Regions from separate parts of the Roseixanthobacter glucoisosaccharinicivorans genome, predicted to be linked through region 4. Evidence: riboswitches for the same ligand, from Rfam matches in the RefSeq annotation. Region 4 holds a riboswitch; each other region holds the start of a gene.
The links. A riboswitch is a leader RNA that binds a small molecule or an ion and turns the genes downstream of it on or off. The one in region 4 is predicted to bind cobalamin.
Positions count from the first base shown of each region.

Region 1: another riboswitch for cobalamin. It lies ahead of V5F78_RS23145 (energy-coupling factor ABC transporter permease); the one in region 4 lies ahead of V5F78_RS19425 (TonB-dependent receptor plug domain-containing protein).
Region 2: another riboswitch for cobalamin. It lies ahead of cobU (bifunctional adenosylcobinamide kinase/adenosylcobinamide-phosphate guanylyltransferase); the one in region 4 lies ahead of V5F78_RS19425 (TonB-dependent receptor plug domain-containing protein).
Region 3: another riboswitch for cobalamin. It lies ahead of V5F78_RS16840 (CbtB domain-containing protein); the one in region 4 lies ahead of V5F78_RS19425 (TonB-dependent receptor plug domain-containing protein).

Region 1 covers NZ_CM195538.1:5,007,121-5,014,878, reverse strand. The annotation lists gene V5F78_RS23160 (aspartate/glutamate racemase family protein) at 1-284, shown strand, start outside; gene V5F78_RS23155 (hydantoinase/carbamoylase family amidase) at 341-1,669, shown strand; gene V5F78_RS23150 (alpha/beta fold hydrolase) at 1,716-2,600, opposite strand; gene V5F78_RS23145 (energy-coupling factor ABC transporter permease) at 2,991-3,668, opposite strand; cobalamin riboswitch at 3,703-3,929, opposite strand; gene V5F78_RS23140 (hemin uptake protein HemP) at 4,112-4,297, opposite strand; gene V5F78_RS23135 (copper chaperone PCu(A)C) at 4,443-5,012, opposite strand; gene V5F78_RS23130 (DUF2946 family protein) at 5,094-5,498, opposite strand; gene V5F78_RS23125 (TonB-dependent receptor) at 5,609-7,758, opposite strand, start outside.
Region 2 covers NZ_CM195538.1:1,952,963-1,960,720, reverse strand. The annotation lists gene waaF (lipopolysaccharide heptosyltransferase II) at 1-428, shown strand, start outside; gene waaC (lipopolysaccharide heptosyltransferase I) at 437-1,516, shown strand; gene rfaD (ADP-glyceromanno-heptose 6-epimerase) at 1,529-2,542, shown strand; gene rfaE1 (D-glycero-beta-D-manno-heptose-7-phosphate kinase) at 2,594-4,033, shown strand; cobalamin riboswitch at 4,073-4,263, shown strand; gene cobU (bifunctional adenosylcobinamide kinase/adenosylcobinamide-phosphate guanylyltransferase) at 4,382-4,924, shown strand; gene cobO (cob(I)yrinic acid a,c-diamide adenosyltransferase) at 4,921-5,553, shown strand; gene V5F78_RS08770 (cobyric acid synthase) at 5,553-7,013, shown strand; gene cbiB (adenosylcobinamide-phosphate synthase CbiB) at 6,997-7,758, opposite strand, start outside.
Region 3 covers NZ_CM195538.1:3,638,413-3,646,170, forward strand. The annotation lists gene V5F78_RS16825 (TRAP transporter substrate-binding protein) at 1-240, shown strand, start outside; gene V5F78_RS16830 (winged helix DNA-binding protein) at 392-958, shown strand; gene V5F78_RS16835 (CbtA family protein) at 1,329-2,183, opposite strand; gene V5F78_RS16840 (CbtB domain-containing protein) at 2,196-2,420, opposite strand; cobalamin riboswitch at 2,452-2,571, opposite strand; gene V5F78_RS16845 (histidine phosphatase family protein) at 2,681-3,265, shown strand; gene V5F78_RS16850 (TOBE domain-containing protein) at 3,329-3,538, opposite strand; gene modA (molybdate ABC transporter substrate-binding protein) at 3,694-4,491, shown strand; gene modB (molybdate ABC transporter permease subunit) at 4,547-5,248, shown strand; gene modC (molybdenum ABC transporter ATP-binding protein) at 5,245-6,321, shown strand; gene V5F78_RS16870 (winged helix-turn-helix domain-containing protein) at 6,544-6,960, opposite strand; tRNA gene V5F78_RS16875 (tRNA-Gly) at 7,021-7,095, opposite strand.
Region 4 covers NZ_CM195538.1:4,188,340-4,196,097, reverse strand. The annotation lists gene V5F78_RS19440 (ABC transporter ATP-binding protein) at 1-226, opposite strand, end outside; gene V5F78_RS19435 (FecCD family ABC transporter permease) at 223-1,230, opposite strand; gene V5F78_RS19430 (ABC transporter substrate-binding protein) at 1,227-2,072, opposite strand; gene V5F78_RS19425 (TonB-dependent receptor plug domain-containing protein) at 2,083-4,077, opposite strand; cobalamin riboswitch at 4,185-4,394, opposite strand; gene panE (2-dehydropantoate 2-reductase) at 4,462-5,382, opposite strand; gene V5F78_RS19415 (MATE family efflux transporter) at 5,431-6,840, opposite strand; gene V5F78_RS19410 (MarR family winged helix-turn-helix transcriptional regulator) at 6,978-7,496, shown strand; gene V5F78_RS19405 (oxidoreductase) at 7,613-7,758, shown strand, end outside.

The DNA.
Region 1 (7,758 bases), 820 kb from region 4:
AGCGGCAGGCGCGGATGCTGGGCGTTGCCCCGCGCTATGCCGGCAGCAAGGCGATCGGCCTCTCCGTCGCGGAACTCGCCGACCACGGGCGCACCCGCGAGCGCATGATCGCCGCCGGCGCCGTCCTGCGCGATACCCAGCAGGCGGACGTGCTCATCCTCGGCTGCGCCGGCATGGCGCGCCATCGCGCCGCGCTGGAGGACGCGCTCGGCGTTCCCGTCATCGAACCCTCGCGCGCCGCCACCGCCATGGCCCTCGCCATGGCACGGCTGGCGGCGGAATGAGCCCGCGTTCCATGCCATCGCACACCGCCACATCGCATCCGCAGACGACCCCGCCCATGACCTCCCAGACCGCCGCTTCCCCCGCATCCCAACCCGCGACGGCGCCTTCGGCCGACCAGATCATCGCCGCGACCAACGCCCAGCTCGGCCTCGCCACGCGCCTGTTCGAATCCCTGCGGCAGGGCAGCGTCGACGTGCCGGGCATCACCCGCGACACCTACGGCGCCGGTGAGAATTTCGCCCACGGCCTGGTGCGCGACCACGCGCTGCGCCTCGGCCTCGACATCGCGACCGACGCGGCCGCCAACACCTATATGACCCTGCCCGGCCGCGACCGCGCGGCGCCGCGCATCCTCACCGGCTCGCATCTCGACAGCGTGCCCCACGGCGGCAATTTCGACGGCGCGGCCGGCGTGGTGGCCGGGCTGGTGGCCGTGGCGGCGCTCCGGGCGCTCGGCGTCACCCCCGCCTGCGACATCACCGTGATGGGGGTGCGGGCGGAAGAGAGCGTGTGGTTCGAGGTCTCCTATCTCGGCAGCCGCTCCGCGCTCGGCACGCTCCCGCCCGGCGCGCTCGACGCGCGGCGCATCGATACCGGCCGCACGCTGGCGGACCATCTGGACGCGTGCGGCGGCGATCCCGCGCTGCTGCGGGCGGGCCACCGGCATCTCGACCCGCGTGCGCTCCGCGCCTTTCTGGAAGTGCATATCGAGCAGGCGCCGAGCCTCGTGGAAGCCGGCCTTCCGCTGGCCATATGCACCGCCATTCCCGGCAACTTCCGCTATCCCAATGCCTGGATCGCGGGCGAATACGCCCATGTGGGGCTGCCGCGCCGGTTTCGCCGCGATGCCGTGATGGCGGCGGCGGAATTCGCGGCGGGGATGGATCGGCTCTGGGCGGCACACGAGGCGGAGGGGCGGCCGATGGCCGTGACGCTCGGGCGCTTCCACACCGACCCGGCCAAGCACGGCCTGACCACGGTGCCCGGCGCCTTCCATTTCAGCCTCGACGTGCGCGCCTATGACGACGCACAGCTGGCGGAGCTGGAACAGGGCATGGGCGACATCATCGCCGACATCGAACGCCGGCGCGGCGTGACCTTCCACATGGGGCCGCGGGCGAGCGCCGTGGTAGGTAAGATGGACGCCGCGATCCGAGCCCGGCTGGTGGAGGGCGCGCAGGCGCTGGGCATCCCGGCGATGAGCCTCGGCAGCCCGGCGTCGCACGATGCCGCCGCCTTCGCCGCCGCCGGCGTTCCCACCGCCATGATGTTCGTGCGCAACCAGAACGGCAGCCACAATCCGCACGAAGCCATGGAGATGGCGGATTTCATGCGCGCCGCCAGCCTTCTCGCCTGGTGGCTCGCCGAGAACGCCCGCGCCTGACCGCCCGTGGGGAAGGAGAGCCCGAAATCGGGCTCTCCGCGCGCGCTCAGTCCTTCATACCGGTGATGGACGCGCTCATGGCCCGCGGGTCGCGGGTCGGCCAGCGGCCGCAATCCACCTTGGTGAGGAAGTCGCCGACGAGACGATTGTATTCGTCGGGATCCTCCAGATTGATGGTGTGCCCGCAATTGGGCATCACCGCCAAGGCGGCCGAGGGAATGTGCTGCTTCATCAGCAGGCCGGGGGCAAGGCAGGGCCAATCCTCGTCGCCGGTGATCACCAGGGTGGGCACGGTCAGCCGCTTCATCTCCTCCACCAGGGTGTAGAGCGAGGGACGCTCGCGCTGCACGCCGAGCTGCGTGTTGGCGGAGCCCAGGGCCGAATGCTCGGCCAGCATCTGCTTGAATTCGGCAAAGCCGCGCGGGTCCTTGTTCTCGAACTGCACGCGGGTCGGGCCGTAGGCATATTTCTCGGCGAAGGCGGGCATGCCGGCGGAGGTGATGAAGCCGGCGATGGTGTCGGCCTCGGCCTGGAAACGGGCGCGCTGCTCCACCTCCGCTCCATAGCCGCACCCGCCGACGCAGAGCGACAGCGCCAGCTGCGGATGGCGGAAGCCGAAATGCAGGGTGGCGAAGCCGCCCATGGAGAGGCCCACCACATGGGCCTTGGTTTCCCCCGTCGCCGCGAGCACCGCAGCGATGTCGTCGGCGGCGCGGGCCTGGGAATAGGAGCTGGGATTTTCCGGCACGTCGGAGGGCGGAAAGCCGCGCGCAGCGAAGGCGACGCAGCGATAACGCTGGCCGAAATGGCGCATCTGCGGTTCCCAGCTGCGGAGATCGCCGGCGAACTCATGGACGAAGATCACCAGCCGGCCGGTGCCGGTTTCCTCATAATGCAGGCGCACTCCGTCGTCCGTCGTCGCGTAGGCCATGGTCATTCCCCGATTGGATTTGCGCACATCCTCTGCGGCACGCGCCCCGGCGCTGCGATGCGTGGGGGCGTGCGTCCGCTTGTCGTCCTGGCGGTTGGCGTGCCCAACGCGGGCCGGCCGGGCAGCCGAACGGCTTCAATCTGTATACTGTTTACAATTATCGACGCAAGGAAGGATGCTCCCGGCGCGGCCCCCGCGCCCCCGCTCGTGGGAGGCGGCCGCCTTTGCCGCAGCCTCTCAACGACCCGGCGCCGATCGGGAGGATCGGCGCAACAAACGTCCGCGATAGAGGATCCCGGCCGCTTGTCGCAGAGCCCTTGTCAGCGGGCGGTTGTCATCGGGCGGTTGTCCGTGGGCGGTTGTTGCCCACGGACCTGCGCGTCACGCGTCTCAGACGGCCTCGTAGAGGCGGCGCTCCAGCAGCATGGAGCCGCGCAGGCGGCTCAGCGCCTTGGCGGCGCCGAGCACGGCGAGGTCGGCCAAAGGCTCGATGATGATGACCAGCATATAGGCGCCGCCGAAGGTGGAAATCGCCGCCACATTGTCCGCCGTGAAGCCCTGGCCATACAGCGCCCAGAAGGCCACCCAGGCGACGATGCCCGCCTGATAGGTGGTGGAGAGCGCGAGGGCCTGGCCGTAGCGCAAGTCCACATAAGGCGTATTGGGGGCGATGATTTTCTGGGCCACGGCTTGCAAGGCGAACAGCGGCACCAGGAGGGTCGTCACGTTCATGCCGAATTGCGGCAGGTCGAACGGCGCAAAGAACAGGCCCTGAACCAGCAGGCCGAGGGACAGGCCGATGGCCGCCGGCGCCATGCCGAAGATCAGGAACAGGGTCGAGCCGAGGATCAGGTGAACTTCCGACACCCCGACGGGATAATGCGGGAGCACCTCGAAGAAAGAAAACACCAGGGCGCTCGCCGCCGCGCTGCGCGACACCAGGGAGAGGATGCCGCGCTCGCGGACGGCCTCATAGGCCAGCTTCACGGCATAGCCGCCGGCGCCCGCGGCAGTGACGTAGCTGAGCCAGATTTTCCCGCTATCCACGAGACCAGGTTCGATATGCATGACTGCTCCTCCGCCGTCTCACCCGACGGCCTGCGTTAGTTCCGGGCGCATGGCCGGTCTCCTGACTCGCGGGTCGCCGCATGCCTTCCGTCTTCCCGAAGCGCACCTTGGGGGATTGCTTCAGTGACATCGTGGAAGGCCGCTCGCCGCTCACAGTCGCGGGGGCGGTCGGGGCTCAGGGCGTCATCGGCCCCTCCCCCGTTCCCATTTCACTTCCGGCATGTGCGTCATGCCGGAAGAACCATGCGCGTTCAGGAGCGGCCAACCTCCGCTTTCTGTCAAGACGTCCGCGCGTCCGCGCGCACCGATATGCGGATTCTTTGTCGCGTGGAGACAGGCGCGCGGAGACCCGGCCGGCATGCGCGGCCCATGCCGCGCCCGGAATAAGCACGCGCGCCCCGCCACAAGCCTCCCGCCTCAGACCTCCCCCCTTGCGCAAACGATTACTTGGTGAGGATCAGCTTGTTCTTGGAGGTCAGCGTCAGGGTATAGACCTGGTCGCCATGAACGATCCGCACCGTGCGCGCCGCGCGAAAGAGATCGGTGCTGTCCAGGCATCCGTCCGCCATCGCGATGGTGCGCACCGCCGTTTCGGGAGACGGCACGGGTCTCAGCTTGATGATGCCCATGGAAGGCGGCTCCTCTGCCGGAGTTCGGGCGAAGGACGGGCGAAACGCGCCGCGCCGCCCCCGGCGCGGGTCAGGCGAGCGGATCGCCGGCGGCCGGCGCGAACGGCCGGACGGCTCATTTGCGCGCGGCTTACTTGCGCGCGACTCACTTGCCGGATGGCATCGTCATATGGTCGTGTTCGCCCCCATCGCTGCTCCCCTGGGCGGCGATGGACTCCACCTTGAACTGAACCGACACCGTGCCCGCCTTCTCAAACGTCAGCGTGCCATTGACCATGGCGCCCTGCTTCAGGGGCTGCTTCAGCCCCATGAGCATGAGGTGATAGGAGCCCGGCTTCAGCGCCACGGAGCCCTGCGCGGGAACGGCGACGCCGCCCGCCACCGGCCGCATGGTCATCACCCCGTCCTTCATGGACATCTCGTGGATTTCCACCTTCTGCGCGCCCTCGGCGGTGGCGGAGACGAGGCGGTCCGGCGTCGAACCCTCGTTCTTCAGGACCAGATAGCCGGCACCGACGCTGGCGCCCTCGGGCGTGGCGCGGGTCCAGGGATGGTCAATCTCGATGGAGCCGACCTTGAACTCGTGCGCCATCAGCGCCTGCGCGGAGAGGGTCAGCAGGAACATGGCGAAGGCCAGCGCGGCGAGCGCCTCTTCAAGATACATGCGGCGGCAGAGGCGCGCGAACGCGCCGGGAAAACGGAAAGAATTCAACATGGCTTGGCTCCACGATACGGCCTCCTCCAGGGGAGGACCGGATGTCACGATCGGCGGACTTTCCCTGCGCAAACGCAGGCGTCAGGCGATCGCGGGTGGAGCCCTGGCGCGGCTCGGGGAACGGCGCTGGCCCGGCGCGGCGGAAAAATCCGCGCCGCGCCTGAGCATCGCGGCCGCGTGGCGCACCGGCGCGACGAATCCCTCCGCCGCCGGCGGCGGTGCGGCGGCCGGCCCGAACATGGGACAGCCCAAGACGCAGCAGTCCAGCCCATCATGATGGGCCGGGGCCCCGCCCTCGGTTGGGGACCCGTTCTCGGTTGGAGAACTGGAGCAGATGACGCCGAACGCATCCGGACCCTGGGCCGCTGCCTGCGCCGCCTGGGCGCCCGCGGCAAGCCCCACGGCCAGCATCTGCAGGACGAGCAGATAGGCCGCCGCGATGGCGGCCCAGGCTCTCCAGGATGTGCGCGGCTTGGCCAAGATCAAGATGTCTCGAATGTTCGTCGGCCGACACTATGACATCGGGTCGCCGACAACCGTAGATCAAAGTCGTGCGGCACGTCCTCGCAGGGACGCGCCGCACCCGGTGGCAAAGCTCAAAAGGACACGGTGACCCGCGTATTGATCGAGCGGCCATAGCCGGCCACCGGATAGCCCCAGGCGGCCGAGGTGCCCATCATGCTGGAGACCTGGTAATTGACCAGGTTCGCCCCGCCAAGCGGCAGGTCGTATTGGGTATCGAGGATGTTTTCGATCCCGAAATCCACCTTCAGCTGGCCGGCCGTGTAGCTGGTGCGGAAGTTCAGCAGGGCATAGGCCGAGGTCTCCAGCTCATTGTGCACCTGGCTGACCTGAGTCTTCGCCCCCACCAGCTGGACCTCGACGCTCGAACTCCAGTTGCCGAGCGTGTGGTCGAGCGCCAGCGTCGCGTTGACCGGCATGATGTGGTAGAGATTGACCCCGTCGGTGCGCTGCCCGCGCACGAAGTTCAGGCCGCCGCGAAAGGCGCCTTGGCCGTAGGTGCGATCGTCCCAAAGGGCCAGCTTGCCGTCGATGTTCACGCCATAGAGCCAGGCGTCGTAATTGGCGAACTGCAGATAGACGAACGTGTTGTCGGCGGTGAGATTGTTCGGCAAATTGGCGAGGCATCCCGGCAGGGCACAGCGCTGCACGTCGATATAATCCTGCACATAGCTGTAATAGGGCGAAACCCGCACCTGCCAGACCTTCTGCGCCGGATCGTGCCAATCCGCCGTGAAGCTTAAGGTGTGGGCCTTTTCCGGCACCAGATCGAGATTGCCCACATAGCCGTTGCCGTCGCCGAACCAGCCGATCATCTGCATGGCCATGCCGTTGGTGGACCAGGCATAGCGCTCGTACAGGTTCGGCGAGCGCGTCTTGCGCGACAGGCCAAGCTCGTAAAGGCTGAAGGCGTTGGCCTCGTATCGCAGGATGGCCGAGCCGTCGATGTTGAAGTCGGTGCGCGCGTGGCTCTGGGAATTGAAGGCGGCGGCGTTCGCGCCGTACATCATCTCGTTGTAGCCCTGCACGTCGCCGGTGTTCATCCAGACGATATCGTTGCGCAGGCCGATGATGGTGGTCCATTGCGCGTCAAGATGGCGTTCCCATTCGCCGAAATAGCCGAAGCGCAGGCGCTGGCCGTTATTGATGTTCTCGAACGTATCCGGCCCCATCATCATGGAGCCCGCGACCGGCGGCCACCAATCGTCGAGGTTATTGTAGTAAAGCTCGTTGCCGACGCGCACGATGTCGATGGCCGACGTGCCGATGGTTCCCTTCACCTTATAGCCGAGATCCGTGCTGCGGGTGTCCATGGGCATGTCGCCGGTCTTGTCCGGCTGGATGAAGCCCATGGTGTGACGCACGCGGTTGGCGAAGATCGAGGCTTCGAGCTTACCCCAGTCGAAATCACCCGCATAACTGCCGTTGGCATAGAGGCTCTTGTTGTCGACCATGTCCATATATTGGTTGACATAGCCCTGGTACGGGATGAACTGCCCGCCGATCTGGAAGGTGAACAGGCTTTGATTGACCTGCTTGGCAATGGTCAAGGCATGGTTCTGGGTTTCATACAGGGTCGACTTGATGACCGTGCCGTTGCCGGATGTGTAATCGCTCGCCCGCGCCCAGCCGCCGGTATAGGTGACGCTGGTATCCTGGTTTGAAACGGTGCCGTTGAAGTCGGTGCCGTAGGAATTGCCGTTGCCGCGGTAGAATCCGGACAGGCTGCCGGACACGGTGAGCGCCGGACCCTGGGTGAATTTCGGGGGGGCGAGCGTGACGTCCGCCTTCGCACCCGTATAGTCGCCGCCAACGCTTACCGGCGCCGTGCCGGTGTAGACCTTCACCGAAGAGATCATCGCCGGATTCACATAAGACAGCGGCGGATTCATCTCGTTCGGACAGGCCGGGCTGAAGATCATATTGTTGATGGCCACCTGCACCCGGTCGGCCCCCATGCCGTTGACGGCCGGCAGGCTCGACACGCCGCCCGCGCCCCATGTCGCGCCCCCCGGAATGCGGGAGATGAGCGAACCGGAATCGCTGGTCCACAGCGTCGCATTCTGGGCTTCGGGGGCGGAAATGAAGGCGGTGTCGGCGGGCGTATAAGGGCCGAAGCCTTGTGCGCCGGCGACGGCGGCCGGGGTCGAGGGACGGACCACGATGGTTGGCAGATCCTCGACCGCCTGCGCCATCGCCGCGCCGGTCGCGAGGGGCGTGAGGC
Region 2 (7,758 bases), 2.2 Mb from region 4:
CCACCAAGTTCGCCCGGCTCGCCACTCGCGCGGTGGAAGCGGGCTATCGCGTGCGCATCCTCGGCGGGCCGAAGGATGTCTCCATCGCGGCGCAGATCGTGAAGCTGAGCGGCGTGCCGGTGGACAATATCGCCGGCAAGACCACGCTGATGGACGCGGCCGCCCTGCTGGGCCTTGCGGATGTGGTGATCTCGAACGATTCCGGCCTGATGCACGTCGCCGGTGCGCTCGACCGGCCTTTGGTGGTGATCTACGGCTCCAGCTCGGAAAAGATGACGCCGCCGACCGGCCCAAGAGCCCGTGTCGTCGCGCGCGAGCTGCCGTGCCGCCCGTGCCATAAGCGCGAATGTCCGCTCGGCACCCTGGCTTGCCTGGAAGTGATCGCACCCGAGGAGGTTCTTGCGGCGGCGCGGGCCGTGCGGGCATGAAGGTTCTGGTGGTCAAGCTGTCTTCGCTCGGAGACGTGGTGCACACGTTCCCGGCGGTGACCGACGCCATGCGTTCGGTGCCCGGCCTCACGCTGGATTGGGCGGTGGAGGAGGCATTCGTTCCCCTGGTGGAGACCCACCCCGCCGTGCGGCGCGCCATCGCGGTGCCCCTGCGCCGCTTGCGCAAGGCGCCGGGGGCGGCGCTGCGCAGCGGGGCGGTCGCGGCGATCCGCGCCGCCTTGCGCGCGGAAACCTATGATGTGGTGATCGACGCGCAGGGCCTGATGAAGAGCGCGGCCGTCGGCCTGTTCGCGCGCGGGCGGCGCCACGGCTTTGCCCGGGGCAGCGCCCGCGAGGGCCTTGCGACCTTCACCTATCACGCGACCCACGTGGTGCCGGAAACCGAGCATATGGCGGTGCGGCTGCGCAAGCTGTTCGCCGCCAGCCTCGGCTATGCCCTGGAAGGGCTCACCGCCGACGCCGGGCTCGCTGTTCCCGCCGATGCGGAAGGGCAGGGGGACGAGCCGCCTTATATCGTGATGCTGCACGGCACCACCTGGCGCACCAAGACCTGGCCGGTGAAGCACTGGCGCGATCTCGCCCAGATGGCGGCCGAGCGGGGCTATGAAACCCGCATCTTCGCCCAGGGCCCGGAGGAGACCGCGCGCGCCAGCGCCATCGCAGACCGGATCCCCTCGGTGCGGATCGTGCCGCCCGGCCCCATCACCACGCTCGCGCCGGTGATTGCGCGGGCCCAGGCGGTGGTGAGCGTCGATTCCGGCCTCGGCCATCTTGCGGCCGCGCTCGCGGTGCCCACCGTCGGGCTTTATGGCCCGACAAATCCGCGCCTGACGGGCCTTTTCGGCCCCAAGGCTCTGGAATTGAAATCGCTGCGCCCGTGTGCGCCGTGCGAGCGCGCCCATTGCCGGATTGCCCCCGATCTCGTCGAGGGACCACCCTGCCTGACCGATTTCAGCGCGCGGGACGTGTGGCGCGCGCTCAATGTCCTGCGCTTCGGACATGCCGATGCGATGGACAAGACCGGAAGCAGCGTGGCACACGGGAGCGCATCACCGCCTGCGTCCTGAATGGTAGCCTGAATGATCCGCACCGCCCGTTCCGCCCGCGATACGATCCTTGTCACCGGGGGCGCCGGCTTCATCGGCTCGAACATCGCCCGTGCGTTTGCCGCCGACGGCTGGCGGGTGGTGGTTGCCGATTGGCTGGAAGACGGCCCGAAATGGCTCAACCTGCGCGACATCCTGCTGGATGACGTGATCCGCCCGGAGGCGGTTTCCACCTTCGTGGAACGCGAGGGCGGACGGCTGGGCGCGATCGTCCACATGGGCGCGATATCCGCGACCACGGAGCGGGATGGCGACAAGATCGTCGCCCGCAACATCCGCCCGACGCTGGATCTGTGGGACCAGTGTGCGCGCAAGGGCATCCGCTTCATCTATGCCTCCTCCGCCGCCACCTATGGCGATGGCACCGACGGCTTCCGGGACGAGGAGGGCGCCGCCGCGCTCGATCGCCTCTCGCCGCTGAATGCCTATGGCTGGAGCAAGCTGATGGCGGACCGCCGCTTCGCGGCCGATGTCGCCGCCGGGCGGCCGGTGCCGCCGCAATGGGCGGGCCTGCGCTTCTTCAATGTCTATGGTCCGGGCGAAGCCCATAAGGACGACATGCGCTCGGTGGTCCACAAGATCTATCCGACCGCCGCCGCCGGCGAGGCGGTGACGCTCTTTAAGTCGCACGATCCGGGATATGAGGACGGCGGGCAGCTGCGGGATTTCGTCTATGTGGGCGATTGCGTCGCGGTGGTGCGCTGGCTGGTGGAGACGCCGGCGGCGAGCGGCATCTTCAATGTCGGCACCGGGCAGGCGCGCAGCTTCGCGGATCTCGCAAAAGCCGTGTTCGCGGCGGCCGGCAAGGATCCGCGCATCACCTATGTCGATATGCCGGTTTCCATTCGCAACGCGTATCAATATTTCACCCAGGCGGACGTCTCGAAACTGCGCGCCGCAGGCTTTACCCGCCCGTTCACCTCGCTGGAGGACGGCGTGCGGATCTATGTCACCGAGCATCTGCGCGGCCGCAATTCCGCGTCATGAGCGGGACGCCACACTTCGCAAGGGCTGATCTTGCCCCAGGATACCGGCACCATGCTTCCTGATACCAAGCCCGGTCCCGTCGCCGTCATCGGCGATGTCATGGTGGATCGCTACATCCTCGGCTCGGTTTCGCGCATCTCGCCCGAGGCGCCGGTGCCGGTGCTGCTGCATGGCGCGGAACGCATCGTGCCGGGCGGGGCGGCGAACGTGGCCGCCAATGCCGCCGCAATGGGCGCGCCGATCCGCCTCGTGGGCCTCGTCGGGGCCGATGGGGAGGCCGACCAGTTGCGCGCCGCGCTCGCTCCTTATGCGCTGATTGATCTCTCCGGCCTGGTGGTGGACGCCACCCGCCCCACCGTCACCAAGACGCGGGTGATGAGCGGGCGCCAGCAGATCGTCCGCATCGATGCCGAGATGTCCGCCCCGCCATCCCCCGCTATCGAGGACGCGTTGATCGCGGCCGCCAGCCGCGCCATGGCGGGCTGCTCGGTGGTGGTGCTTTCCGATTATGCCAAGGGCGTGCTCGGCGACCGTGTCGTCGCCGCCGTGCTGGCCGAGGCCCGGACGCTCGGGGTGCCGGTGATCGTCGATCCCAAGCGCCGCACCTTCGAGGTCTATCGCGGCGCGACTTTGGTGACGCCCAACCGGCGCGAGCTGAGCGAGGCCACCGGCCTGCCGGACGAGACCGACGCCGACGCCGAGCGCGCGGCGCAGGCGGCGAGCGCCCAGTTCGGCGGCGATGTGCTGGTGACGCGGGCGGAAAAGGGCATGACGCTCTGGCGCCGCAACGGCACCGTGCTCCATGTGCCGGCCGAGGCGCGCGAGGTGTTCGATGTGTCCGGCGCCGGCGATACGGCGCTGGCCGCGCTCGCTTTGTCGCTCGCCTGCGGGCTCAGCCTGGAAGCGAGCGTTCCGGTCGCTAATGCCGCTGCCGCGATTGCGGTCGCCAAGCTCGGCACGGCGGTGGTAACGCGCGCCGAACTCACCGCCGCGCTGCAGCGCTCGGTACCGCAGCTGGAGCCGGCGGGCGCGCTCGTCTCGCGCGACAAGGCGCGCGATATCATGGACCGCTGGCGGGCGAGCGGTGCGCGCATCGTCTTCACCAACGGCTGTTTCGATCTGCTGCATCCCGGCCATGTGGGCATGCTGGAAGCGGCGGCAGCCCAGGGCGACCGCCTCGTCGTGGGGCTCAACACCGACGCCTCGGTGCGCCGTCTGAAGGGCCCGACGCGCCCGCTCCAGGACGAGACCGCCCGCGCGCGGGTGATCGGCGCCATGCGCTGCGTGGATCTGGTGGTGCTGTTCGAGGAGGACACGCCGCTGGAAATCATTACGGCCCTGCTGCCGGACGTGCTGGTGAAGGGGGCGGATTATAAGCCCGAGGATGTGGTTGGCGCCGATATCGTCATCGCCAATGGCGGAAAGCTTGTGCTCGCCGAACTGACGCCGGGCCAGTCCACCTCGACGCTGGTTGCGAAAGCCAGAAGCTGAGATCGCGGGGCGGGCGGTTGCGGCGCGGGGCGGCGGCCTTATAGTCGGCGCGTCGTCGGTTCCTTCGGGATCAAAAGGGAACGCGGTGCGGGAGGCTTTTTCCCTATGCCGCGGCTGCCCCCGCAACTGTCGGCGGAGAGCAAACCCACGAACCACTGAGGCCAGCCTCGGGAAGGGTGGGGGCGCGTCGATCCGCAAGCCAGGAGACCTGCCGAGGACGCAGAGCCCGTTTCGCGGGCGCCACAGGCCGGCTCTCGGCGGGAGGGCCAGGGAGAGTCTCATGTTGGGTCCGCGCCTAGCGGCCGCCTCCGGCCACAGCTCCTGCCGCCCGCACTTCCAGGTGCCGGCTTGAGCGCCATCGCGGCCGAGGCGGGCGGCCGGATCGTGCTGGTGCTCGGCGGCGCGCGCTCCGGCAAGAGCCGCCATGCCGAGCAGCGGGTGGAAGCTGCCGTCCCGCCCTTTGCCTATGTGGCGACGGCCCAGGCCTTCGACGCCGAGATGACCGAGCGCATCCGCCTGCACCAGGCGCGGCGCGATGCGCGCTGGGTCTCCCACGACGCGCCGTTCGATGCTGCCGATCTCGTCCGGGCCCTGCCGTCCGACATGCCGCTGCTGCTGGATTGCCTCACCTTGTGGCTCACCAACCACATGCTGGCGGAGCACGATCTCGCGGCGGAAGAGGATCGCCTTGTGGACGCCATCACCGCCCGCACGGGACTCAGCGTGCTGGTGGCGAATGAGGTGGGGCTCGGCATCGTGCCGGACAACGCCCTCGCCCGCCGGTTTCGAGACGCCGCCGGCCGGCTCAACCAGCGCATGGCGGCCATGGCCCATGAAGTGATCTTCATGGTGGCCGGCTTGCCCATGATTGTGAAGGACACGCCCCGATGAGCGATGAAACCGAAAATGCCGCCGGCGACGACGCCCAGGCCGCTCGCCATCGCGAGAAGATGGCCAAGCGCAAGGCGGTGCAGGATGCCGAGGTGGCGGAGAAGACCCTGGAGAAGGGGCTGCTGATCGTCCACACCGGCCCCGGCAAGGGCAAGAGCACGGCCGCCTTCGGGCTGGCGCTGCGCATGCTCGGCTATGGCCGCAAGGTGGGGGTGGTGCAATTCATCAAGGGCGCCTGGCACACCGGCGAGAAGGACGCCTTCGCCGCGTTCGGCGATCGCGTGCGCTGGCACACCATGGGCGAGGGCTTCACCTGGGAGACGCAGGATCTCGCCCGCGACACCGCCGCCGCCGCCCGCGCCTTCGACAAGGCCCGCGAGCTGCTGGCCGACGAGACCCTCTCCCTGATCGTGCTGGACGAGCTGAACATCGCCCTGCGCTACGGCTATCTCGACCTCGCCGACGTGGTCGCGACGCTGAAGGCGCGCCGGGGCGACCTGCATGTGGTCGTCACCGGCCGAAACGCGAAGTCGGAGCTTCTGGAGGCGGCGGACCTCGTGACCGAGATGGGATTGGTGAAGCATCATTTCTCCGCCGGCGTGAAGGCGCAGGCCGGTATCGAATTCTGATGGCCGCCCGCGCGCTGATGTTCCAGGGCACCGGCTCCGACGTGGGCAAGAGCCTGCTGGTGGCCGGTCTTGCCCGCGCCTTTGCCAATCGAGGCCTGCGGGTGCGGCCCTTCAAGCCGCAGAACATGTCGAACAATGCCGCCGTCACCGCCGACGGCGGCGAGATCGGCCGCGCGCAGGCGCTTCAGGCTCGGGCCGCGCGGGTGCCCTTGAGCGTGCATATGAACCCGGTGCTGCTGAAGCCGCAGAGCGAGGTGGGTGCGCAGGTGGTGGTGCAGGGCCGGGTGCTCACCACCGCCAAGGCCAGCGCCTACCAGGGCCTGAAGCAGAGCCTCATGCCCGCCGTGCTGGAGAGTTTCGCGCGGCTGAAGGGCGAGGCCGACCTCGTGCTGGTGGAAGGGGCGGGCAGCGCCTCGGAAGTCAATCTGCGGCGCAACGACATCGCCAACATGGGCTTCGCCCGCGCCGCCGACGTGCCGGTGGTGCTGATCGGCGATATCGACCGGGGCGGCGTCATCGCCAGCCTCGTCGGCACCAAAACGGTGCTGGATATCGAGGATGCCGCGCTGATCGCCGGCTTCGTGGTGAATAAGTTCCGGGGCGATCCCGCCTTGTTCGCCGACGGCATGGCGCTGGTGGCGGGGCATACCGGCTGGGCCGCGCTCGGCCTCATCCCACATTTTCCCGCCGCCGCGCGCCTGCCGGCGGAAGATGCGCTGGCGCTCCAGGGACCGCCGCCGGCAAAGCCCCACGCCAAGGTGCGGATCGCGGTGCCGATCCTGCCCCATGTCTCCAATTTCGACGATCTCGACCCGCTGGATGCGGAGCCGGCGGTGGAGGTGGTGCGCCTGCGGCCTGCCGAGAGCGTGCCGGTGGACACCGACCTCGTGCTGCTGATCGGCTCCAAGGCCACGATTTCCGACCTCGCCGCGCTGAAATCCGACGGGCTGCATCACGACATCATCGCCCATGCCCGGCGCGGCGGGCGGGTGCTGGGGCTATGCGGCGGCTATCAGATGCTGGGACGGTGGGTGGACGATCCTGACGGCGTCGAAGGCCCGCCGGGCCGGGCGGAGGGGCTCGGCCTGCTGGATGTGGAAACCATTCTCTCTGGCGATAAGCGTCTGGTTGCCGTTGCGGGCCACTCCTGCCTCCAGGCGCCCTTCGCAGGCTATGAGATGCATATGGGCGAGACCAAAGGCGCGGACACGGCCCGACCCTTCTCGCGCCTCGCCACCGGCGATGCGGATGGCGCCACATCGCCCGACGGGCGCATCATGGGCAGCTATGTGCATGGGCTGTTCGCCGACGATGCCCAGCGCGCCGCCTGGCTCGCTGCCCTTGGCGCCGGCGCGCCGCAAGTCTCATACGAAGCGCAGGTGGACGAAACCCTGGATGCGCTTGCCGCGCATCTGGAAGCCCATCTCGATCTCGACCGTCTGCTCAGCCTCGCGCGATGACCACCAGCACCGCGCAGAACAGGGCGAGGCCCATGAGGAGGCGGTTCGCGATCCGGTAAAGATGGAGGGCGGAGCGAATGTCGGCGGCGTCGATCTCGCGCCGGCCATCGCCCATGAAGGGCAGGTCGGCGGGCACGCCGGCATAGGTGCGCGGCCCCGCGATGGCGATGCCGAGGGCGCCTGCCATGGCCGCTTCCGGCCATCCGGCATTGGGCGAGCGATGCTTGCCCGAATCGCGCCGCATCGCGCGCCAGGCGCCCAGGGGCGATGCCCCCTGCATGAAGACCGCGGCGGCGATGATCAGCAGACCGGAGAGCCGCGAGGCGGGCAGGTTTACGAGATCATCGAGCCGTGCCGAGGCCCAGCCGAACGCCTCGTGGCGCGGCGTGCGATGGCCGATCATGCTGTCGGCGGTATTGATCGCCTTGTAGGCGGCGATGCCGGGCAGGCCGGCCATCGCCATCCAGAAGGCGGGCGCCACCACCCCGTCGGAAAAATTCTCGGCCAGGCTTTCGATGGCCGCCCGGGTCACGCCTGCTTCATCGAGCTCCGCCGGATCGCGGCCGACGATGCGCGAGACCGTGGCGCGCCCCGCTTCCAGCCCGTGAACCTCGAGCGCCTCCGCCACCGCCGCCACATGCTCATGCAGGGAACGGCGGGCGAGCAGCGCCGAGCCGACGATCGCCGTGAGGATGATGCCACCGGGAAACAGGTCGAGCACATCCGCGAGGAGAGCGGCCGGAAT
Region 3 (7,758 bases), 550 kb from region 4:
AAGCCGACCCAGGAGGCCGTGCTGAAGGCTGCTGCCGCCGCCGAGGAACGCGGCTGGAAGAGCTCCATCGAGAAGAGCAAATGGTATGTGGAGCAGCTCCAGGCCAAGGGCATGAAGGTGGAAGCGCCTTCCGCCGAACTGCGGGCCGGCTTCGAGAAGATCGGCGCGCAGCTTACCGCCGACTGGATCAAGAAGGCGGGCCCGGACGGGGAAGCCGCCCTCGCCGCCTTCAAGAAGTGAGGGCGGTGGCGTAACATGACGCGATCGGCCGGCCCGCGCAGGGCCGGCCACGCCGCCGGAGCGGCAGGCCTTGCCGACGCTCCCCGCTTCCGGCCCCGGCTTCTCGGGCCGGAGCATTTCCGCCCGCAAGAACAGCCGGACGCCAAGCCGTATGACCCGACGCCCCGCCTCTCCCGCACCGGCCGGTGAAACCGATCGCCCCATCTCGTCCGGTCCGCTCGGCTCCATCGTCTCCTCGGCCCATCTTGCCGACGGCGCCCTGCCGGCCTTGTCGGAGCTGGAATTCGGCCTCAACATGATCACCCACGGCTACCAGCGCTGGATGGTCCGCTGCATGGCGGCGGCGGGCTTGCCGGATCTGTCGTCGCTGGATGTGCTGGTGCTGCACCACGTGGCCCATCGGGACCGGGCGAAGACCATCGCCGATCTGTGCCTGGTGCTGGATGTGGAGGATACCCACCTCGTCACCTATGCCGCGAAGAAGCTCCAGGCCCTGGGGCTGGTGTCCAGCGGCCGGCGCGGCAAGGAGAAGACCTTGAACGCCACCGAGAAAGGCCGCCTCGCCTGCCAGCGCTACCGCGAGGTGCGCGAGGCGCTGCTGACGCAAACCGTTGCCGCGACAGGCATTCCCCCCGAAAAGCTGTCGGAGATCGCGGCCTTGCTGCGCACGCTTTCCGGCCATTACGACCAGGCGGCCCGGGCGGCCGCGAGCCTTTAGCACACCTCCGCTTCAGGCCGGCAGGACAAAGCCGCCGCCACTGGCAAGCCCGCCCGCGCGCGGGAAAAGCGCGGGCTCTCCTGATGCACCGGTCCTCGGCATCGCTCCGGGTGACAGAAAATGTTTCACGTGAAACAATGGCTTAGCGCAGACGAACATCGGTTTACTGGCGCTTGACCGCACTTTTCCAGCCGATCACACCGGCTTTTCGGGCGAATATTTCGCATTGAATTTCGGCACGCCGCATCCGCCCGCTTCCAAGTGATCGGCGTGGGCCGACGGCGACCACGAGGACCCCACCGGCGCCGCACCCGAGGGGTCCGTCAAAGCGCCCCCCCGCGGCTCACCGATCCGCCTCAGCGAAAGCCCGTCAGCGCAGGGCACCGGCGGGAGCGAGGCGCGCGCCGCGATGGGCGCGCAGGCTGCGCTCGGCGAGCGGGCCGAAGGCCAGCCCGAGGGTTGCCCACAGCACCGCCTGGATGCCGAGCGTGGCGATGCGGAACTCCCACAGGAGCGAGGCCGAGAATTCGGCCGGCACCTCGTTGATGGTCGGCAGCATCGTCTGCACCAGGGCAATCACCGCCACATAGGCAAGCGCCGCCGCGACGACCCCGTTCCACACACCGTGGCGGGCGGCGAGCCGCCGGGCCAGCAGCACCGCGCCCGTGAGCGCGGCCAGCGAGGCCACGAGCATCAGGAAGAACATCTGGGTGCGGAAGCCGATGGTCGCGCCGTCGCCTACGGCGGGCGGATTGGCGGGATATTTCAGCCCCGGCACCAGGGCGATGGCCAAGAACCCGCCCAGCGCCAGCAGCCCCGCCGTCGCGCGCGGGGACAACGGGCCCACCCGCCCGAGCGCAAAGGCGAAGACCAGCGCGAAAATGCCGCCCATGGCGGCGCCATAGACCAATGTGCCGGTCAGCAGGCCGAGCCCGGCCTGGGTGGACCGGCTGACCAATTCCTCCTCGCCGCCATGGGAATGGCCTTCGGCCGCGGCGGGTACCGGGGCGGCGGCATGCATGTGCGTGCTGCCGTCGGCATGGACATGCGGCGTCGCCGCCGGGGATGCGGGCGCGGCGGCGGGCGCCGGCCCTTCCGCATGCGCTTCCTCAAAGGCGATGGCGCGGTTGACCGCGGGTTCACCGAAGACGCGCGCGAATCCAAACGAGAGCAAGCCCGCGAGGACGCCAACAAGCATCCCGCGAAGCAGGAGAGACCCAACCATGTCGCATGCCCCTTAGTGGCAGGGGAAGCCGAGCAGGTGGCGGCCGTCGTGCAGGAATTCATGCACATACATGCCGGGGATGAGGGAAGTCGCGCCCTGTTCGGCGCCGACGAAATAAAGCGCGAGCAGCATCAGCAGGCCGCCGAACACCGCCCAGGGCAGAAGTTCGCTGACCGAGATGGTCTGCGTGCCGGCCGCAACGCCGAGGGAGGAACCGGAAAGAACGGTGTCGGCCATGGTCAGTCTCCTGGGATTGCGCGTCCCGAAATCGAACATCGTCCTGCGGGCCGGGTCTGACTTGCGGCACGGCCGGAATGGCGTGGCGCTTACAGTGGCGCGACCGTGTCGGATTTTCACCGACTTCCTCACCCGCAGCGAAGCATCGACACTATTGGCGCGAAGCCGGTTGTGTCAAACGAACAATCTGGCGAAAACAGACGCGCGCCGGCGCGCCGGCCGATCTCCTCCGCCCGCTGCCGCAAGGGTGCCCCATCGCCATGGCCAACCGCCTGACGCTGATCTGCCACGGTGCCACCGCCGCCCTGCGGGCCGGCGCCTTTCCGCGCGACGAACCGCTGGAGCCGCTCGCCCTGGCGCAGACCCAGGCGTGGCGCGGCCGGCTGCGGCGGCCCGACGGCGTGCGGACTTCGCCAGCCGAGCGCGCGAGAGAGACCGCACGCGCGCTCGGCTTTGAGGCGGAGAACGACGAGGATCTTCGCGATTGGGACTGCGGGCTGTGGGCGGGCCGCACCTTCACCGAGGTGGACACAGCTTATCCTGGCGCGCTCGCCCTCTGGCGCGGCGAGCCGCAGGCAGCGCCGCACGGCGGCGAATCGCTCGCGGCGCTGATCGCCCGCATGGAGGCCTGGCTGGACCGCCAGCGCGAGGGCCATGGCCATGTCATCGCCTGCACCCATGCGGCGAACGTCCGGGCGATCGCGGTCGGCCTTCTCCAGGCGCCGCCTGGCGCCTTCTGGCAGATCGACGTGGCGCCGCTCACCCGCAGCGACCTGCGCACCGACGGCCGGCGCTGGACCCTTCGCACCCTGGGCCAGCCCCTGGACCCTCCGCCCGACGCCTGAGGCGGACCGGACGGGCGGGTGGAACGAGGGGCGGGAGCCACGCCCGGCGGCTCCCGCCTGACCTCAATGGACGGCGATCATCACGTCCGACGCCTTGATGATGGCGGCGGCGTCCTGGCCGACTTCGAGCTTCAGCTCGTCCACCGCCTCATTGGTGATGGAGGCGGTGACCGTGGCGCCGCCGCCAAGGTCCAGGCGCACGTGGGACGTGGTCGCGCCCTTGGTGATTTCCAGGATCTTGCCCTTCAACACATTCCGCGCACTGATCTTCATGATCACCCTCCACTGCTGGCGCGGAGCCCGGTGGGCTCCCGTCCGCCACGCCGCACATCGACATATTTTAGAAAATATATCGCTAGCGAAAATCGTCGCGGCGCTATATTTCAAAATATATCGCGCTGCACCAAGCACCGTACCGGAGAGGGACAATGAACCTGGCTCGCCGCACCTGGCTGAAAATCGCATGCCTCGCCCTGAGCGGCGCCTGGCTTGGCACCATGCCCCTGGCCGGCGCGGCCCATGCCCAGTCCGAGCCGGTCACCATCTTCGCCGCCGCCAGCCTGAAGAACGCCCTCGATGCGGTGGCGGCCGACTGGCACAAGGAAACCGGCAAGACCACGCGCATCTCCTATGCCGCCTCCTCCGGGCTCGCCAAGCAGATCGAGGCCGGGGCGCCCGCCGATATTTTCATCTCCGCCGATCTCGACTGGATGGACTATGCCGCCAGCCACAAGCTGCTCCAGGAGGGAAGCCGGTTCAATTTCCTCGGCAACCGCCTGGTGCTGATCGCCCCCAAGGACAATGCCAAGCCGGTCGACATCAAGAAGGGCTTCGACCTTGCCGGCCTGCTGAAGGGCGGGCGCCTCGCCATGGGGTCGGTGGACAGCGTGCCGGCCGGCAAATACGGCAAGGCGGCGCTGACCTATCTCGACATCTGGCCCTCGGTGGAGGCCAAGGTCGCCGGCGCGGAGAGCGTGCGGGCCGCCATGCTGCTGGTCTCGCGGGGCGAAGCGCCCTACGGCATCGTCTACCAGACCGACGCCGCCGCCGACCCGAACGTCGCCATCGTCGGCACCTTCCCGGAAGACAGCCACCCGCGCATCATCTATCCGGTGGCGCTGGTCGCGGGTTCCAAGAACGCCGACGCCGCCGCCTTCCTCGCCTTCATGCGCGCGGCGAAGGAACAGCCGGCATTTGAGAAGCAGGGCTTCACCATCCTAAAGTGAGGCGAGTGGCGCGCCGCGCGCGCGCCGCCCCTTCTCCGACGTCCGGAAGGCCCGCGTGGATTTCCTGCATCTCAGCGCCGACGAATGGACGGCGGTCGTTCTCACCTTGCGCATCGCCACCGTGGCGATGCTGGCCAGCCTGCCGTTCGGCATCTTGATGGCGCTCGCGCTGGCGCGCGGCCGCTTCTGGGGCAAATCGGTGCTGAACGGCATCGTCCATTTGCCCCTGGTGCTGCCGCCCGTGGTCACGGGCTTCATCCTGCTGCTGCTGTTCGGCCGGCGCGGCCCCATCGGCGCCTTTCTCGATGCGCATTTCGGCATCGTGTTCTCGTTCCGCTGGACCGGAGCGGCGCTGGCCTGCGCGGTGATGGGCTTTCCGCTCATGGTGCGCACCATCCGCCTCTCCATCGAGGCGGTGGACCGCAAGCTGGAGGATGCCGCCGGCACCCTCGGCGCGAGCCCGATATGGGTATTCCTGACCGTCACGCTGCCGCTGATCCTGCCGGGCGTGATCGCCGGCATGATCCTCTCGTTCGCGAAAGCCATGGGCGAGTTCGGCGCCACCATCACCTTCGTCTCGAACATTCCCGGCGAGACGCAGACCCTCTCGGCCGCCATCTACAGCTTCACCCAGGTGCCCGGCGGCGATGCCGGCGCCCTGCGCCTGACGCTGATATCGGTGGCGATCTCCATGGCGGCGCTGGTCGCCTCGGAAATCCTCGCCCATTTTGCCGGCCAGAAGGCGGATCTGCGATGACGCTGCTGGTCGAAGCCAGGCTGAAGCTGGGCGACTTCACCCTCGACGCGCACTTCGCCTCCCACGCCGGCGTCACCGCTTTGTTCGGGCCGTCGGGGTCGGGCAAGTCCACCCTGGTCAATGTGATCGGCGGGCTGATCCGGCCCGATGCCGGCCGGGTGGTGTTCGACGACGTGGTGCTGGTGGATACCGCCCGCGGCATTTATGTGCCCAAGCACAAGCGGCGCTTCGGCTATGTGTTCCAGGAAGCGCGCCTGTTCCCCCATCTCTCGGTGCGGCGCAACCTGCTGTTCGGCCGCTGGTTCGCGCCGGCTTCCCTGCGGGCGGGCAATCTCGCGCAGGTGGTGGACCTGCTCGGCATCGGCCATCTGCTCGAGCGGCGGCCCAATGCGCTCTCCGGCGGGGAGAAGCAACGCGTCGCCATCGGCCGGGCGCTGCTCTCCGAGCCGCGCCTGCTGCTGATGGACGAGCCGCTGGCGGCCCTCGACGAGGCGCGCAAGGCCGAGATCCTGCCCTATCTCGAACGGCTGCGGGACGAGACCCACATTCCCATCGTCTATGTCAGCCATTCCCTGGCCGAGGTCTCGCGCCTCGCCTCCACCATCGTGGTGCTGGCGGACGGGCGCACGCGCGCCGTCGGGCCCGCCGACCAGGTGCTGACCCAGCCCGATCTCGTGGCGGCCACCGGGCGCGCGGAGAGCGGCGCGGTGATCGAGGCCAAGGTCGCCGCCCACGACCCCGCCCACCACATGACGGTCCTCGACACCGGCAGCGGGCTGATGCGGGTGCCGTTCTGCGATCAGCCGCCGGGCGCGAGCGTGCGGGTGCGCGTTCCCGCGCGCGACGTGATGATCGCGCTCACCCCGCCGCAGGGCCTCAGCGCGCTGAACGTGCTGGACGGGCAGATCGCGGAAATCGGCCAGCCGGTCGACGGCATGGTCGACATCCGCCTGGCGTGCGGCGGGCAATCGCTGCTGGCGCGCTTGACCACCTTTTCGTGCGAGATGCTCGGCCTTCGTCCGGGCCTGGCGGTGTGCGCGGTGGTGAAATCCGTGGCGCTGGCGGAGCGCTAGGGCCAATCGACGTGCAGTAGCGTGGTGGATCGTCGGGGCGCCGGGGGAGGTGCGCGCCATTGTCTGCCAGTAATCGGATGTCATGGCCGGGTGCGTCCCGGCCATCCACGCCGAGCCGCCCGTGCGACCCTTGAAACGCCGATGCCGGCGGGGCCGCGGGGATGCACGGGACAGGCCCGTGCATGACGATACTCAGCTTCAACGGCGTCAACCGATGAATGATTAGGGCAAGGCCGGGCCCCGCCCCGCCTCGCCGGTGTCGTCTGTCTCATCCGTCTCGGCCGGCGGCACATAATGGGCTTCGAGCCAGGAAAGATCCTGCGCCAGCGCTTGTCGCGCCTTGGCCTGCATGTCGCGGAAACGGGTGATCAGCTCCTCGCCGAACGCGGTGAGCGCGGCCCCACCGCCCCCGCCGCCGCCGCGCTTCGATTCCACCACTGGCGTGGAGAACATGCGGTTCATCGCCGCCACCAGCATCCAGGCCCGGCGGTAGGACAGGCCCATGGCCCGCCCGGCGCTGGTGATCGAACCTTCGCTGCGGATCTGCTCCAGCAATTCGATCTTGCCGCGCCCGAGCCGATCCTCGGGGGGAAAGTCGATCCGCATGATGAGCTTGGGCCTCGTGATGGGCTTGGCCATGTTCGCAGGTCTCGCGCGGCCCGTCCCTTCACCGCCGCATGCGGCGTGGCGGCCGGGAATTGGAGCGGGCGATGGGAATCGAACCCACGACATACAGCTTGGGAAGCTGTCGTTCTACCACTGAACTACGCCCGCAACGCCGCAAGGAGTGAAACAAGGCCCTTGAAAAGACCTTGAGCAATCGTCCTTGGGGGAAAACAGCGCCGCCCGGATCGCGAAGCGCGGCCGGGGCCTCAACCTTTAGCAAAGGCCGCCCGCCCCTGTCCATAGCCTGCGGCGGCGCTGCCCGCGCAGGGCGAATGCCGGGCGGAAACGGGGACAAATACGTGCAGACGCGGAAAAAATTTAACCAAGGGATGCAATAGAGGAAGCGGGACGTCCGCTTGGCTGGTCGACATCGACCGCCGCTTGGGCAGGATGTGGGACGAAAACGCGGCTGTGGGGCGAATGCCGAGGCATCGTCGCCGCGCAGGCACCGGGGGGCGAAGAGATGTGTTCCACCACTCCAGGGATGGGACCTCGGGAAACCGGTCGGCCGGGCGTTTTCACGCACGTGATCGCCGCGACGTCAGGTCAATTCGCGGCGTCGCAAGCGGAAAGCCTAGTAAAACGGTATTATAGTAAGTTTGATTCTTCTTGCGCTCTAGCTATCCACAGGATATCCAACTTTTTCCCGACCATTGCCCGAGAAGCAGAACGCAGCGTTCGTGGTTTTCGGTCTGGGATTTCCAGTGTCAATCCCCCAGCGCAGGCGGACCGATACAAGAAGAAGCCCCGAACAATTCCTTTTCGAGACAT
Region 4 (7,758 bases):
GGCCACCGTCGCGCCTGCCGATCTCGGCCAGGGTGCGTCCGCCATAGGTCACGCGCCCGCCGGCGAGCGGTTCGAGCCCGCACAGCGCGCGCAGCAGCGAGGTTTTTCCCGCGCCATTCGGGCCGATGAGGCCCAGCACTTCGCCCGGCTGCGCCTTCACGGAGAGGTCGCGCACCACGCGGGCCGTGCCGCGCGCCACGCTGACCTGGAGCGCTTCGAGGATCATTCGCCCTCCATTTTCAAGCGCCGGAGCATGGCGAGGAAGAAGGGCGCGCCGATAATCGCCGTGACCACACCCAGCTTCAGCTCCGGCCGGGTCGGGATGAGGCGCACGGCGATGTCGGCGCCCAGCGTCAGCGCCGCGCCGGCAAGCCCGCTCAGCAGAAGCAGGCGGCCGGGCCGGTTTCCCGCCAGCGGCCGCATCAGATGGGGCACCACCAGCCCGACGAAGCCGATCGCGCCCGCCACCGCGACGCTCGCGCCCACCGCCGCAGCGGCGCCCCCCACCACCAGCAGACGCGTGCGCGACAGGGAAAAGCCCAGGCTGGTGGCCGTGTCCTCGCCCAAGGTCAGCGCATCCAGGGCGGGGCCGGTGGCGAGCACGAGGCCCCATCCCGCCATCATGAACGGAAGCGCCAGCGCCACGTGCACGAGGCTGCGGTCTGACAAGGAGCCCATGAGCCAGAACACCACCTCCAGCGCCGCATAGGGGCTTGGCGCGAGATTGAGGGCGAGCGCGGTGAGCGCTCCGGTCAGGCTGTTGAGCGCCACGCCGGCGAGGATCAGGGTGGCCGTGCCCACCCCCCGGCGCGCCAGCATCAGCAGGAAGGCGGTGGCGATGCCCGCGCCCATGAGGCCGCCGAGCGGAAGCGCGAGGGCGAAGCTGGCCGACAGGCCGAAATAAAAGGCCACCACCGCGCCGAGCGCCGCCGCGCCCGAGACGCCCACCACGCCGGGGTCGGCCAAGGGATTACGCATGAGCCCCTGGAGCGCGGCGCCGGTGATGCCGAGGCTGAAGCCCACCGTGGCGCCGAGGATGGCGCGCGGCAGGCGCAGTTCCGAAAGAACCAACGCCGGCAGGCTCGCGCGCCCGGCGAGCAGGTCGGCGAGCGCGGCGGAGATGTCGAGCGTCGTATAGCCGATTGCCGCCGAGCCCGCGAACAGCGCCAGGACCAGGAGGGCGAGCGCGGCGACAAGCGCAGCATGGCCGGGATGCGGGGACGCGCTCATCGCGCCATGCCGATGCGTGCGCCCGCCAGGCGCTTCGCCGCCAAGCGTTGTGCTGCCTGCGCGAGCTCAGGGCCCGCGCAGGTCCACAGGCGGGTGGGGAGAGACAGCGTGCGCCCGTCTGCTGCGAACGGGGCGAGCGCAGGATGGTGCAGGAGGTCGTCGGCCAGCGAGGGTGGGGCATCCGCGCCGCCGTTGATCACCAGCAGGTCCGGCTGGGCCTCGACGATCTCCTCCAGATTGAGCTGGCCGAGGCGATCGGTGGAGAGCCGCGCGGCAAGGTTCGCATAACCCGCGCGTTCGAGGATCTCATCGACGATGGAGCCGCGCCCCGCGGTGAATCCGTTCGGCCGCAGCACGATGGCCGAGGCGCGGTGAACGGGCACGGGCGGCAGGCCGGCGAAGGCCTGCTGCATGGCGCCGATCATCGCTTCCCCCCGCGCCGGTTCGCCGATCTGGTCGGCGACCGTGCGGATCTGCGCATAGGCCTCCTCCAGGCTCGACGGCACGCCCAGTTCCAGGATCGGAATGCCGAGATGTTTCAGCATGGCGGTGGTGGTGCGGGTGGTGAAGGCACCGACGATGACGAGATCGGGCGCGAGCGGCACGATCTCTTCGGCGATGCCCCGGTTCACCGGCACACGTTTTGCGAGATCGGCGACATTGGAGCTGCGCGGGTCGCGGGCCAGATAGGTCACCGAGGCGACCTTGTCCGGATCCGCGAGGCGCAGCACCAGTTCGTCGGCGCACAGATTGAGCGAGGCGATGCGTATCGGCCTCTGCGCCTCCGCGGAGGCGGGCGCGCAGAGCAGCAGACAAGCGAGCAGGCCCGCGACGCGTTTCATTCCGTCCGCCTTAATAGGTGAATTTGAGGCCGCCATAGGCCCCGAAGCCGGGTGCAAGGTAGCCGTTCGGGTTCTGGTAGGTCTGGTCGAACAGATTGTCGATGCGTGCGAACACGGTCGCCTGGGGCGTGAGGGCATAATTTGCCGCCAGGTTCACCACGGTGTAGCCCGGCTGGTCGATATAATCGCTGGTGAGGCGCACGATATCCCACCAGGCGGACGCGTAGATCAGCGTGGCGGAGAGATTGAGCTGGTCCGTGGGGTTCCAGTCGGCTCTGACGCTCACCTTGTTGTTCGGCCGCCGCAGCGGCGCGCAGGAAGTGTCGGTCAGCGGCGCGCAGGCCGCCCCGAAGGAGGTGTCCGGCGGCATGTAGCCCACCGCTTCGGTATAGGTGTAGTCCATCCTCAGCTTCAGCCGGTCGGTCACAGCGAAGGCCACGAAGGTTTCCGCGCCCTGTGTCGTCGCGCTGGAGATGTTGATGTTCTGGTAGGTCACCGGGTCGTAGCTGATGAGATTGGTGATGTCGTTGTGGAAATAGGTGGCGCCGAACGTCACCCGGCCGCCGAACGCCTCTTGCTCGAAGCCGATATCATAGCCCGTGCTTTCCTCCGGCTTCAGCTCCGCATTGCCGTAATAGGGGGCATAGAGCTGGTACAGCGAGGGCGCTTTGAAGCCGGTGCCGTAGCTGCCTTTCAGCGTGGTTCCCGTCTCGGGGATGAGGAAGCCCGGCGCGAGGCGGAAGGTGGAATGATCGCCGAACGTGTCGTCGCTGTCGAAGCGGATATTCGCGGCGCCGAAGAAGCGATCCCCCAGCTTGCCCTGGAGTTCCGCATAGGCGCCGGTGTCGCCGGTGCTGGCGGAAAGATCGGTATATTGGGTGGAGGAGGTCATCGCCTCGTTGCGCCGCTCCACGCCAACCAGCAGGTTCTGCCCCGGCGCAAAGGCGAGGTTCGAGCGCAGATAATAGGTCTGCCGGTCGCCCTCATACTGGCCGTTCACGTCGCTGTTGGGCCCGGTGGTGGGGTTGGACGAGGTCGTGGCGCTCACTCCGAACGTGGTGTTGAGCGCGCCGTCCAGCGCCGTCCACACGCCTTCGCCCTTGGTGAAGAACATGCTGGCGAGGCTGGTGGAGCGCTCAGCCGCCGGCAGCCCTTCATACAGCGGGGGCGGGTAGACATCCGGCGTGTAGGCAAGCCGGCTGTCGATATAGCGGGCGACGAAATTGACCGCGAACGCATCGCTCATCTGGAAATCGAGCCGGGTCGAATAGGTCCAGTTGTCATAGGCGTTGGGATTGATCGGATAGCCCGGCGGGACAATGGAGGGCGGCGTCACTGGGATCTCGGTCGAAGAGAAATGGGTGACGTTGAAGGAATAGCCCACTTTGTCCGTTGAGCCGCTCAGCGCGGCCGCCTGGTTGAAGGTGCCGAGCGCGCCGCCTTCCACGTAGCCGAACACCTTGGCCGGCCCCTCGCCCTTCTTGGTGGTGATCGAGATCACGCCGCCGATCGCATCCGAGCCGTAGAGGCCGCTCTGGGGACCGCGCAGCACCTCGATGCGGGCAAGGTCGGTGGCGAGCAATTGGCCGAAGTCGAAGGCGCCGGTGGGACTGGACGGATTGCCGGCGTCGATGCCGTCCACCAGCACCTTCACATGGTTGGAATTGGTCCCGCGGATGAACACCGAGGTCTGCCCGCCCGGCCCGCCGGTCTGCACCACATTGAGCCCCGGAAGCGACTGAAGCACTTGGGGAACCGTGCGCAATTGCTGGCGGTCGATCTCCTCGGCGGTGACGACGCTGACGGAGGAGGCGACCTGGTCCACTGGCGTCGGCATGCCGGTGGCGCTCACCACCACCTCGGGCAGGTCGATGGATTGCGACGCGCCATCGGCGGGGGGCGCCGACTGGGCATTGGCGACGCCGGAGGCGAAGGAGAGAATCAGCGCGACGAGCATGGGACGGCGCGCGGCGCGGCGAACGGGGAAAATCAAGGCGGACGGCATTTGGGCCTCAGCGGGACGAGTGGTCCGTCACCGCGAACGAGGCCTCCCCACGGCCCGGGAGCCGCCTGGATCAACCACCATCAGGACACCCCGCCCAATGTGCACGCGCGTGACCACGGCTGACGGCAGGTCTCCTGGCTCGCGGGTCAGCGTCCATTTCGCCGCCTTCCCAGGCCCGAAGGCCCAGTGGCTGATGACGAAGGACTCGCCGCTTACAGTTGCGGGGGCAGCCGCGGCTTCGCCAACCCCTGTTTCCAGGCGCCGACTCACCGCGTTCCCTTTTGATCCCCTGGGGGAACCGTCGCCTTGACGCTAGCCGCAGGGCGCGCGCACCGTCAAGCGGCACGATCTCAGTGCGGGCCGCTCGATCGCTGGACCGGCCGCTCAGCCTTGCGCGCGTCGGTTCTCATACAGCTTCAGCGCGACGCCCACGGCTTCCAGCAACGGCGTCGGTATCCCGAGGGCTCGGGCGCGCGCGGCGAGATCGCCGATGATCTGGTCGGCTTCCACCGCATTGCCCTGGCTCAGATCGCGATACAGCGACGAGGTCATGGGCGAGCCGTCGCTCGTGAGTTGCGCCTGGGTCCAGGAGAGCAAAGCCGGTCGCGGGCCGTATCCAGAAGCCTCAGCGATGGCGGCGCATTCGGCGACGATGGCGAGGGCTACGGCCTTGCCGCCCGCCGCGGCCACGTCCCCGATGCTGCCGCGCAGCAGGCAGGTGGTGGCGCCAAGGCTCGCGAGGAACACCCACTTCTCCCACATGTCGAGCAGGATGTGATCCGAGAGCTGCGCGTCGAAGCCCGCGCCCTGCATCACGGCGTCAAGGGCTTCGATGCGCGCCGAGCGCGTGCCGCCGGTTTCGCCATAGGTCAGTTCCTGCAGCGGGCTCATCTGCACGATGCGTCCCTCATCGTCGATGCGGCCCATGATCTTGCAGACCCCGCCGAGGAGCCGATCGGCGCCGAAGCGGTCGGCCAGCAGATCCATGTGCTTCATGCCGTTGAGCACGGGCAGGATCATGGTTTTGGGGCCGATGGCGGGCGCCACGTCGACGAGCGCGGCTTCCAGGGCGAACGCCTTCACCGAGACCAGGACGAGGTCGTACGGCCCGGTGATCTGGTCGGCGGTCACGATGCCCGGGTGAAGCGTCACGTCGCCGAGGGGGCTGACGATCTCAAGCCCGCGTGCCCGCAGGCGGGCTGCGCGGTTGGGACGGACGAGGAATGTCACGTCGCGGCCCGCCTGAGCCAGGCGACCGCCGAAATAGCCGCCGGTGGAACCGGCACCGACCACGAGAATACGCATCGCTTGCTCCGATAAACCGATCCGAGTCGGTGGGGTGATCGAAATGTTCTAGCGAAACCAGGATCCCGAGGCGACCGACACGCCCACGACGGCCCCATAAGCGAACAGGCCACAGGCATAGACCGCGAACAGCCAGTACAGCGAACCGGTGGCCGAGAGCACCAGCGCGCCACCGCCCGTCGCGATGATCATCCGCAGCAGGCTGGCCAGAAGCGGCCAGCCGAGGCGCCCCGCGCCTTGCGAGGCGAAATACAGCGTCATGCCGAGCCCGAAGAAGCCGAAGAAGGGTCCGACGATGCGCAGATACACCGTTCCGACCTCCAGCATTTCCGGCGTCGCGTCGAACAGGCCGAGCCATGCGGCCGGCCAGAGCGCGGCAGCAAGGCCCACCGTTTCCGTCAGCGCAAAGGCAAAGGCGCCGCCGATCAGCGCGATCCGCAGCGCGCGCCGGTTCTGCCCGGCGCCGATATTGGTGCCCACCAGCGCCACCAGCGGCCCGCCGAGCCCGAATGCGAGCGGCGGCAGCAGATATTCGAGCCGGGTTCCGGTGCCGAAGCCGGCCACCGCACCGGGTCCCGCATGGGCGGCCACGAGCCCCATGGTGACGGCGATGGTTACGTTCAGCTGGATCGTGTTCACGGCGGCCACCGCGCCGACCTTTAGGATATTCCAGGCATAGGGCAGGTGCAGCCGGGTCCAGGCGAAGCGCGCCACATTGCGCCCGCTGGCCACGTACCAGCCCAGGATCGCGGCGCCGATGGCGTAATAAAGCAGCATGGCGATCGCCCCGCCGGCGATGCCAAAGGAGGGAATCGGGCCAAGCCCTAGGATCAGCGCATAGGAGAGCGGCGCCAGCAGAACCGCGCCGCCGCAGATGACGATGCCGGGTACCAGCATGTTGCCCGTGCCGCGGATGATGCTGGCCAGCGCATTGAATATCCAGAGCAGCACCATGCCCGCGAACAGGATGTGCGAATAGGTGAGCGCGGCGTCGAGAGACGCGCCGCTGCCACCGAGCACGGCGAACAGGGGCCGGCCGAAGAGCAGGACCAAAGCGGAGAAGGTGAGGCCGAAGCCGGCATTGATGAGTAGCGCATGCAGCACGAGGCTGTCCGCCTCGGCCCGCCGCTGTCCTCCGAGGGCGCGGGCGATGGCCGAGGAGATGCCGCCGCCCATGGCGCCCTGGGACATGTTCTGCATCAAGATCAGCACCGGTAGAACCAGCGCCATGCCGGTGAGCGCATCTATGCCGAGACGGGCGATGAAGGCCATTTCGATCAGGCCGGTGCTCGATTGGGCGAGCATCACCAGGATGTTCGGCCACGCAAGGCGCAAGAGCAGGGGCACCACAGGGGCGTCCAGAAGGGCGCGGGTGCGCGACGACATGGCGGCGGCACCCCCGGCCGGGTGCGATTGCGTGGGGGCGGGGCTGGCCGGATCGGTCTGGAGTTTGAGCATGTCTCTGGCTCCAATCGGCCGGGAGCGGTTGCGGAAAACACCGGCGGGATCGCAAGTAGGGGCATATGCCCGTAAATTTGAAAATAGGGGCATATGAGAGTATTCGTCAATTGACGGCCCCGTGAGGAGTTAAGGACATGGCAGGGCGCAAGAACGCGTCGACCGGGGCGGGATGTGAGCCCGCAACGTCCGCCGGCGCTTATCCCAATGCCGGGCGTTGCAACGGCACGGCTTTGCGCAAGGCCACCCGCCGGGTGTCGCAACTGTACGATTCGGTTCTGGCGCCGTGCGGCCTGAAGGGTACCCAGCGCTCGCTGCTGATCCACATCGCGCGGGCCGGATCGCCGACCATGGGCGAGCTTTCCGCTGCGCTGGTGCTCGATCGCTCGGCGCTCGGGCATAATCTCAAGCCGCTGGAGCGCGACGGCCTCGTGATGCTGGTGCCGGATGAACAGGACAAGCGCAGCCGCCGGGTGGTGCTGACGCCGCTGGGCAAGGCGAAGCTCGATGCCTCCATGGCCCTGTGGGCGCAGGCGCAGGCGCGATTCGAGGCGGTGTTCGGGCTCGCCGAGGCAGAGGCTCTGCGCGCATCGCTGGAGCGCATCGCTTCGCCCGAATTCGCCGCCGCGTTCGCAGGCCGTGACCCCCCAGAATAGGCGTTCGCGCGGGCCGCCTCGGACTCAGTCCCGGCGCCGGCATTGCAACGTGATTTGACGCGACAGGGCAGGCATCCTTCTAAGGAAGCGTTCCCGCCCGAACCGAGACTGCTCCCATGACGAAAGCTCCCTTCCGGACCTGGCTCATCACCGGCTGCTCAGCCGGTTTCGGCCGCGTGCTCGCAGAGGCCGTGCTGGCCCGCGGCGATCGCGTGATGCTCACCGCCCGCGATCCGGGAAAGCTCGCGGACCTCGCCGCCCG